Regions from separate parts of the Bradyrhizobium sp. UFLA03-84 genome, predicted to be linked through region 4. Evidence: predicted binding sites of a transcription regulator. Region 4 holds the regulator's gene; each other region holds the start of a gene.

What was found. Region 4 encodes PhoB, which activates phosphate uptake and scavenging genes when phosphate is short. Its sites were predicted from a motif close to TGTCATNNANCTGTCAT; they were not measured.
Region 1: the regulator PhoB is predicted to act here: its motif matches at 987-1,003, upstream of ugpB (sn-glycerol-3-phosphate ABC transporter substrate-binding protein UgpB).
Region 2: the regulator PhoB is predicted to act here: its motif matches at 844-860, upstream of ppk2 (polyphosphate kinase 2).
Region 3: the regulator PhoB is predicted to act here: its motif matches at 1,421-1,437, upstream of CK489_RS09670 (DUF2794 domain-containing protein).

Annotation. Positions count from the first base shown of each region.
Region 1 covers NZ_NSJY01000005.1:1,129,658-1,131,830, forward strand. The annotation lists gene CK489_RS08060 (CaiB/BaiF CoA transferase family protein) at 1-851, shown strand, start outside; gene ugpB (sn-glycerol-3-phosphate ABC transporter substrate-binding protein UgpB) at 1,059-2,173, shown strand, end outside.
Region 2 covers NZ_NSJY01000013.1:1,392,812-1,394,984, reverse strand. The annotation lists gene CK489_RS20620 (fumarylacetoacetate hydrolase family protein) at 1-767, opposite strand, end outside; gene ppk2 (polyphosphate kinase 2) at 915-1,877, shown strand.
Region 3 covers NZ_NSJY01000008.1:13,721-15,893, reverse strand. The annotation lists gene CK489_RS09675 (Bax inhibitor-1/YccA family protein) at 1-760, shown strand, start outside; gene CK489_RS09670 (DUF2794 domain-containing protein) at 985-1,356, opposite strand; gene CK489_RS09665 (DUF1223 domain-containing protein) at 1,901-2,173, opposite strand, start outside.
Region 4 covers NZ_NSJY01000003.1:495,465-497,637, forward strand. The annotation lists gene CK489_RS02350 (GcrA family cell cycle regulator) at 1-434, shown strand, start outside; gene phoB (phosphate regulon transcriptional regulator PhoB) at 621-1,331, opposite strand; gene phoU (phosphate signaling complex protein PhoU) at 1,392-2,111, opposite strand.

The DNA of each region.
Region 1 (2,173 bases), on a different contig from region 4:
AATTTCCGCGCCTCGTGCATTGCCGGATCTCCGGCTTCGGTGCCGACGGCCCGCGCGGCGGCAATCCCGGCTATGACGCGATCATCCAGGCGATGACCGGCATGATCGCGGCGACCGGCTCCCCGGAGAGCGGGCCGATGCGCATCGGCGTGCCGCTGGTCGACATCACCACCGGGCTCTATGCCACGATCGGCATCCTGATGGCATTGTCGGAGCGGCAGCGCTCGGGGCTCGGCCAGTTCCTCGAGACCACGCTGTACGAGACCGGGCTTGCGATCATGCATCCGCACACCGCGAACTATTTCATGCATGGCAAGCCGCCGTCGCTCACCGGCAACGAGCATCCCAACCTCGTGCCGTACGCGATCTTCCCGACCAAGACCGACAACATCTTCATCGGCGTCGGCAATGACGGCACCTTCCGCAAGCTCGCCAAGGAGATCGGCAAGCCCGAGCTCGGCACCGATCCGCGCTTTGCCCGCAACAAGGACCGGATCGCCAACCGCGATGCGCTGCGGGCCGAGCTGGCCGCGGTGTTCAGCCAGCACGAGGCCGAGCCGCTGTGCAACCGGCTGCTCGCCGCCGGCCTGCCTGCCGGCCCGGTGCAGAAGATCGACCAGGCGCTGACCAACCCGCACACCATCCATCGCGGCGACGTCATCGAGAAGGATTGGTACAAGGGCGTCGCCTCGCCGATCCGCCTCGAACGCACCAAGCCGAACCTGCGCCGCACGCCGCCGAAGTTCAGCCAGCACGCTGCGGAAGTGCTGGGCGAGTTCGGGTACTCCCGGGACGAGATCAACGGCCTGGTCGACAAGGGCGTGGTCTGCGGTCCGCAGCGCAAGCGCTGACACGACCATCCGTCAGCCCTGCGGTGCAGCGTCGCGTCCGGCGCTGCACCGCACGGCGCCGGCGGCGGCGATCTTCGCCTTTTTTACCGCTTCCCTTTGTCGCGGCTTCCCCCCTACGATGACTTTCGTTTATACGGTCATTTGAACGTCATCCGGCGCTGATAACGCGCGCAACGAAAGATGGTGTTCCAACCGGGAGGGGCTTTGATGATTTTTCGACGATTAGGCGCTGCTGCTGTCGCCGCTGCTACGCTTGCATTCGCGTCACCTGCGTTTGCGGTGACCGAGATCCAGTGGTGGCACGCGATGACCGGCGCCAACAATGACGTCATCGTCAAGCTGGCCAACGACTTCAACGCCTCGCAGTCCGACTACAAGGTGATCCCGACCTACAAGGGCGGCTACGCCGACACCATGAACGCCGGCATCGCCGCCTTCCGTGCCGGCAACGCGCCGCACATCATGCAGGTGTTCGAGGTCGGCACCGCGACCATGATGGCCGCCACCGGCGCCGTCAAACCGGTCTACAAGCTGATGGCCGATGCTGGCGAGAAATTCGATCCGAGCGTCTATCTGCCCGCGATCACCGGCTACTACTCGACCTCGAAGGGCGAGATGCTGTCGTTCCCCTTCAATTCGTCGTCGACGGTGATGTGGGTCAATCTCGACGCGCTGAAGAAGGCCAACATCGCCGAGATCCCGAAGACCTGGCCGCAGGTGTTCGAGGATGCCAAGAAGCTGAAGGCGGCCGGCTACACCACCTGCGGCTTCTCCGGCTCGTGGGTCACCTGGGTCAATCTCGAGCAGCTTTCGGCCTGGCACAACGTGCCGCTCGCCAGCAAGGCCAACGGCCTCGACGGCTTCGACACCGTGCTCGAATTCAACGGCCCGCTGCAGGTCAAGCATCTCGAGAACCTGGTCGAGCTGCAGAAGGACAAGACCTACGACTATGCCGGCCGCACCAACACCGGCGAAGGCCGCTTCACCTCCGGCGAATGCCCGATCTACCTGACCTCGTCGGCGTTCTTCGGCAACGTCAAGGCGCAGGCCAAGTTCAACTTCACCGCCGCCCCGATGCCGTATTATCCCGACGTCAAGGGCGCACCGCAGAACTCGATCATCGGCGGCGCTTCGCTCTGGGTGATGGGCGGCAAGTCGGCCGAGGAATACAAGGGCGTTGCCAAGTTCCTGACCTTCCTCTCGGACACCGACCGCCAGGTCTGGATCCACAAGGCCTCGGGCTATCTGCCGATCACCAAGGCGGCCTACGCCAAGGCCAAGGAAGAGGGCTTCTACAAGGACCAGCCCTATCTCGAGACCCC
Region 2 (2,173 bases), on a different contig from region 4:
GCGCAGGAGGCATTGTTGTCCTTGGCCTTCGACAGCAGCAGCGCCGAGCGGCCCTCGAAGTCGCGCAGGTTGACGTCGTTGCCGAGCGCGGCGCCGACGATCCTGCCAGCACCGGAGACGACGAGCACGACCTCCGGCTCGGGATTGTTCCAGGTCGACTTCGGATGCAACCCGGCATCCATGCCGGTGCCGACCGACGACAGCGTCGGCGCCTTGGTGAACACTTCGGCATCGGGGCCGATGCCGACCTCGAGATACTGGCTCCACGCGTTCTGATCGATCAGCACCTGCTTCAGCCGCATCGCCTGCTCCGAGCCCGGCTTCAGCTTGGAGAGATCGTCACCGACCAGCCGTACCACCTCCTTGCGGATTGCCTCCGCCGACGACGGATTGCCGCGCGCGCGCTCCTCGATCACCCGCTCCAGCATCGAGATCGCGAAGGTGACGCCGGCGGCCTTCAGCACCTGCAAGTCGACCGGCGCGAGCAGATGCGGCCTCGCCTTGTCGCGGCCGTCAGGCGGCGTGTTGGTGAGGATCGTCTCGAAATCGCCGACCCGCTCGCCGCGCGTGGCGCGCAAAGCGCCGGCAGGATCGGCTTCCTCGCATAGCGCGCTCACGGTGGGGAAACGCGCAGTGACGTCGAACACGCCGTCCGCCCGCACCGCGACCACGGCGGGTCCCCCCGCCTGCGGCAGCCAGACCCGTCCGACCAGCGTGCCGGCTGCGCCGTCCTCCGGCAGAACGTCTTTTGGCGTGAGCGAAATCATCGGCATCTCCCATTTTCGTGTTGTTGGCGCTTGTTAGCACAGTCGCGGCGCCGGCGTGAAACAGCGGTCATGCCAATGTCATAGAGGGGTAACATCGCCCGTCAATGCTCCCGTCGATCCATCTAACACACTGAAAGACGGACCTTCATGACCGCTCCCCACCTCACCGACGAAGCCGCCCACGAGGAAGCACTGCGCGACGAAGGCTCCCGTGAGGAAGCTTTGCGCGCCCGCATCCACCAGGAGATGGCCGACAACCTCGACGAGGAACTCGAGCTCGAACTCGATGACATCAGGCTCGACGAGCTCGACCATGACGGAGAGGCCGGAAAGCCGTCGATCGACCGCAAGTTCTACTTCCGCGAACTGCTGCGGCTGCAAGGCGAGCTGGTCAAGCTGCAGGACTGGGTGCAGCACGAGAAGAAGAAGGTCGTGGTGCTGTTCGAGGGCCGCGATTCCGCCGGCAAGGGCGGCGTCATCAAGCGCATCACCCAGCGGCTCAACCCGCGGGTCTGCCGCATCGCGGCGCTGCCGGCGCCGAACGAGCGCGAGCGCACGCAATGGTATTTCCAGCGCTATGTCTCGCATCTGCCGGCCGGCGGCGAGATGGTGCTGTTCGACCGCAGCTGGTACAACCGCGCCGGGGTCGAGAAAGTGATGGGGTTCTGCTCCGACGAGCAGTATGAGGAATTCTTCAACTCGGTGCCGGAATTCGAGCGCATGCTGATCCGCTCCGGCACCATCCTGCTGAAATACTGGTTCTCGATCACCGACGAGGAACAGGCATTCCGCTTCTCGATGCGGATCCAGGATCCGCTGAAGCAATGGAAGCTGAGCCCAATGGACGTCGAGGCGCGGACCCGCTGGGAACTGTACACCAAGGCCAAGGAGACGATGCTGGAGCGCACCCACCTGCCTGACTCTCCGTGGTGGATCGTCGATGCCGCCGACAAGAAGCGCGCCCGGCTCAACTGCATCTCGCATCTGTTGAGCCAGATCCCCTATCAGCACGTCACCCACCAACCGGTGGTGCTGCCGCCGCGGGTGCGCAACCCGGACTATCACCGCGGCCCGATCCCGCCGGAAATGTACGTGCCGGGACGGTATTGAGCGAACTGCCTTTCGCCGACTTGTACTTTCTCCCCGGATCGCATCTCGCGATGCGATCCGACCGACCTCTACCGCCGCGCCCCATCGCGCGGATGAGGCACGCCTGTGGATTTTCTGAATAATAGAATAATGCCCCTGATTTGCCCGACGTGTCAAGTTGCCGTGTCGAATGCCGGCACGCCCGCCGACTCCTTTGCATGGGGTTGTTTTCCAGCATTTTGGTGGTGCGCTCCTGCGGAGATGGGCAACGTGCGATAGCCCTGCCGTAAACGGAGCAAGGTGAAGGGATAGGCATC
Region 3 (2,173 bases), on a different contig from region 4:
TTTCGGCCGGGCCGCCGGGCGCATTGACGCTGCGGCCGTCGACGCCGGTCTGCGCGCCTACATGCTGCGCATCTACAACTACATGAGCATCGGCCTCGCCATCACCGGCTTGGCCGCGCTCGGCGTCTACATGGGCGCGGTGACCACCGACCAGTCGGCCGCCGTCGCCAAGTTTGGCAATGCCTATCTGACGCAGTTCGGCTACGCGATGTTCGTGAGCCCGCTGAAATGGCTGTTCATCCTCGCCCCTCTGGCGATGGTGTTCGTCATCTCGGCCGGCATCAACCGCCTGCAGCCTGCGACCGCCCAGCTGTTGTTCTGGGTGTTCTCGGCGCTGATGGGCCTGTCGCTGTCGTCGATCTTCCTGGTGTACACGCACACCTCGATCGTGCGCGTGTTCTTCATCACCGCGGCGACGTTCGGTGCGCTCAGCCTCTACGGCTACACCACCAAGCGTGACATGAGCGGCATGGGCTCGTTCCTGTTCATGGGCCTGATCGGCATCATCATCGCGAGCCTGGTCAACCTGTTCCTGGCGAGCTCGGCGCTGCAGTTCATCGTCTCGGTGGTCGGCGTGCTGGTGTTCGCGGGCCTCACCGCCTGGGACACCCAGCGGCTGAAGAACGACTACATCTACGGCTACGCCTCGCAGGGCGGCGTGATGGCAGAGCGTGCGGCAATCACTGGTGCGCTGTCGCTCTACCTGAACTTCATCAACTTGTTCACGCTGCTGCTGCAGCTGCTCGGCCAGCGCGACTAAGCGCCGCGAGCAAGGCAATCGATCTGAGCCCCGGCCACCCGGCCGGGGCTTTTGTTTTGCGCCGGCTTTTGCGGGATGCGAACCCGTAGCCCGGATCGAGCCAACGGGTCGCGCGAACGCGCACCCGATGACAGGCTCCACGAAATCCGGGACAAGGCCATTCGCGTCGCAAAACCGCGATTACGCTCCGCTCCATCCGGGCTACAGGCGTCGAATTCGCCTCGCTACACCAGCGACAGCTTGCGGTCGATCACGAACAGCACGCGCTCGAGTTCGTGGCCACGACGCAGGATCAGGCCGGTCGCCGAAATCACGCTGTACATGCCCTGCTTGCGCGCCAGACGGGGATCCTTCTCGATCCGGTAGATCGGCATTTCGGACGCGCGCCGGAACACCGAGAACACGGCGCGGTCCTTCAGGAAGTCGATCGCATAGTCTCGCCACTCGCCGTCGGCGACCATGCGGCCGTAGAGATTGAGAATGCGGTTGAGCTCAAGTCGATTGAATGTCACGCGGTTGGGTTGAGGGGTCGCGGCGGCGGGGCGCGCCGCGGCACGACTCCCGCTCGGATCGGTGTCCTCCGAGATCAAACTCATCGAGCGCCTCCTGTCATCCCGGTGACGATCGGGATCCGAAGGCCGGTGCCCCCTGCTTCGGGATCGTCACGAGAGTGACATGATTGCGCTAAGCGAGGAGGCCTGCAAGGGGCCATTCGCAACGCAACCAGGCCTTAACCACGCTCAGGCGCGGCGGATTGTCCGGAAAACCGAAGACTCACGGGAACGTTAGCGGAATCATATTGCTGCCCCACTTCCGCCCATCGCCTGCCCCGCTGCCCTGCGAAAAGATAATCCTGCGTTGGCCCGGTCCTTTCGGTTCCGGATTCCTCAGCCCCCAGCCCCCCGGGGCCGTCGGGATCGGGCCTGTTCGCAGGGGAGTTAAATCCCAACACTGGGCCAACGAAAGTTGGTCCTTTTTGTTTTTGGGGCCTGCCCATCTCCGCGTGACCGAGCGGCGCGCGCAAAGCTTCAACGCTTTCGCTTCACCAAATCACAGTGTGCATGTTTGCCGCCGCGCAAGGCTGCGCGACGATGCGCGCGGCCGAACGACGCGTCTGCCGGCAGCTAGCGCAGCAACGCGCTAGTGAAGCGAGGTGAATGCGGCGCCGAGCATCGGGCCCGGCTTGTCGCGATTGCCGTCCTGGACGTACACCGCCGCGGCATCGACGCCATCGCGCGTGATGTTCTCCAGCGGCACGGTCCAGCTGCCGGACGAGCCGTTCCAGTCACCGACCTTCAGGAGATTGCGCACCACGTTGTGGTAGGTGATCTCGTGGCCGCGGTTCTCGCCGCGCGAGATCGAGATCGGCACCGACTTCGAGATCGAGCAGATCCAGACTTCGCCACGCGACAC
Region 4 (2,173 bases):
TCGCAGCGGAACTTGGCAATGTGACGCGAAACGCCGTGATCGGCAAAGTGCATCGGCTCGGCCTCTCCGGCCGCGCCAAGGCACCTTCGACGGCGGCGCCGCGGCAGCGCAAGGCGCGCCCCGCCCAGCACATGATGCGGGTGGCGCGCCCGGTCTCGCGCGGCAACACGGCGCTGGCGCACGCCTTCGAGGTCGAGATGGAGCCCGATCCGATCTCCTACGACAACGTGGTGCCGATGAGCCAGCGGCTGTCGCTGCTCGAGCTCAACGAGGCCACCTGCCACTGGCCGGTCGGCGATCCCTCGAGCCCGGAATTCTTCTTCTGCGGCGGCAAGGCGCTCGCCGGCCTGCCCTATTGCGCCCATCACTCGCGCGTCGCCTACCAGCCCGCCGCCGATCGCCGCCGGCCGTCGGCGAAGCCGCAGATCAAGTAAGCACTCGGGAAACCAGCCTGGACTGCAAAACAAATCCCCGCGCAAGCGGGGATTTTTTTGTGCCGAGTAGCTCTTCATGGAGCCAACAAGGCGAGGTCTACATCACCGGCGTCGTCCCGGCCTAGTGCGCAATTGCGCACTAGGCCGGGACGACGCGTGTTGTGGCTTGAGATTGCCCCGCGGCCGTTACGGCTGCGGCTCGGCCTTTGCGAAGCGGTCGTCGAGCGCATAGCCGGCGCCGCGCACGGTGCGGATCGGGTCCTGCTCACGGCCCGGATTGAGCAGCTTGCGCAGGCGGCCGATGTGCACGTCGACGGTGCGCTCGTCGATGTAGATGTCGCGGCCCCAGACGCTGTCGAGCAGCTGCTCGCGGCTGAACACGCGGCCCGGATGCTCGAGGAAGAACTCAAGCAGGCGATATTCGGTCGGGCCGAGATCGATCGGACGACCCGAGCGCGCCACACGGCGCTTCTCGCGGTCGAGCTCGATGTCACCATAGGTCAGCACGGTCGCAAGCCGTTCCGGGCTCGCGCGGCGCAGCAGGCCCTTCACACGGGCCAGCAGTTCCGGTACCGAGAACGGCTTGACGATGTAGTCGTCGGCGCCGGTGGCCAGCCCGCGCACGCGCTCGCTCTCCTCGCCGCGTGCGGTCAGCATGATGATCGGAAGCTGCTTGGTCTCGGGCCGCGCCCGCAAGCGACGGCACAGCTCGATGCCGGACAGGCCCGGCAGCATCCAATCGAGCACCACGAGGTCAGGAACGCGCTCCTTCAGGCGGGTGTCGGCGTCGTCGCCGCGCCCCACTGTTTCGACATCGTAGCCTTCCGCATCGAGGTTATAGCGCAACAGCGTCGTCAGCGCTTCCTCGTCTTCGACTACCAGAATGCGTGCGCTCATCGGTCTAAGTTCTTTCTGTGTGGTGATCCGTTGCCCTGACGCAAACCGAAACGCCGTCGACTATGTGTTACCCGGCACCGTGGTGGCAAAGTTGGTCATGTCACCCTTCGGGCGCTTGTCGGTGATCTGCTGGCCTTCGATCATGTAGAACACCGTCTCTGCGATGTTGGTGGCGTGATCGCCGATCCGCTCGATGTTCTTGGCGCAGAACATCAGATGGATGCAGAACGAGATGTTGCGCGGATCTTCCATCATGTAGGTGAGCAGTTCGCGGAACAGCGAGGTGCAGATCGCGTCAACCTCCTCGTCACCCTTCCAGACATTCATCGCCGCCGGCAGATCGTGCGCGGCATAGGCGTCGAGCACCGACTTGACCTGCGACAGCACGAGATCGGTCATGTGCTCGAGGCCGCGGATCAGCTTCAGCGGCTGAAAATCGCTTTCCAGCGCCGCGACGCGCTTGCCCATGTTCTTGGCGAGATCGCCGATCCGCTCGAGGTCGGTGGCGACGCGCATCGCGCTGACGATTTCGCGCAGGTCGATCGCCATCGGCTGGCGGCGGGCGATCGTCAGCACAGCGCGCTCTTCGATGACGCGCTGCAAATTGTCGATCTCGATGTCGGCGGCGACCACGCGCTTGCCGAGCGCGACGTCGCGGCGGATCAGCGCGTCGACCGACTCGGTAATCATCCGCTCGACGAGGCCGCCCATCTCGGCGACCAGGCGGGTCAACTCCTGCAGGTCGCTGTCAAATGCCTTGGCGGTATGTTCAGAAGCCATCGCTTGTCTCCCCTCAATCATGATCCCGGGGATCATGATTTCGTGTCCTGAATTTTAGCATG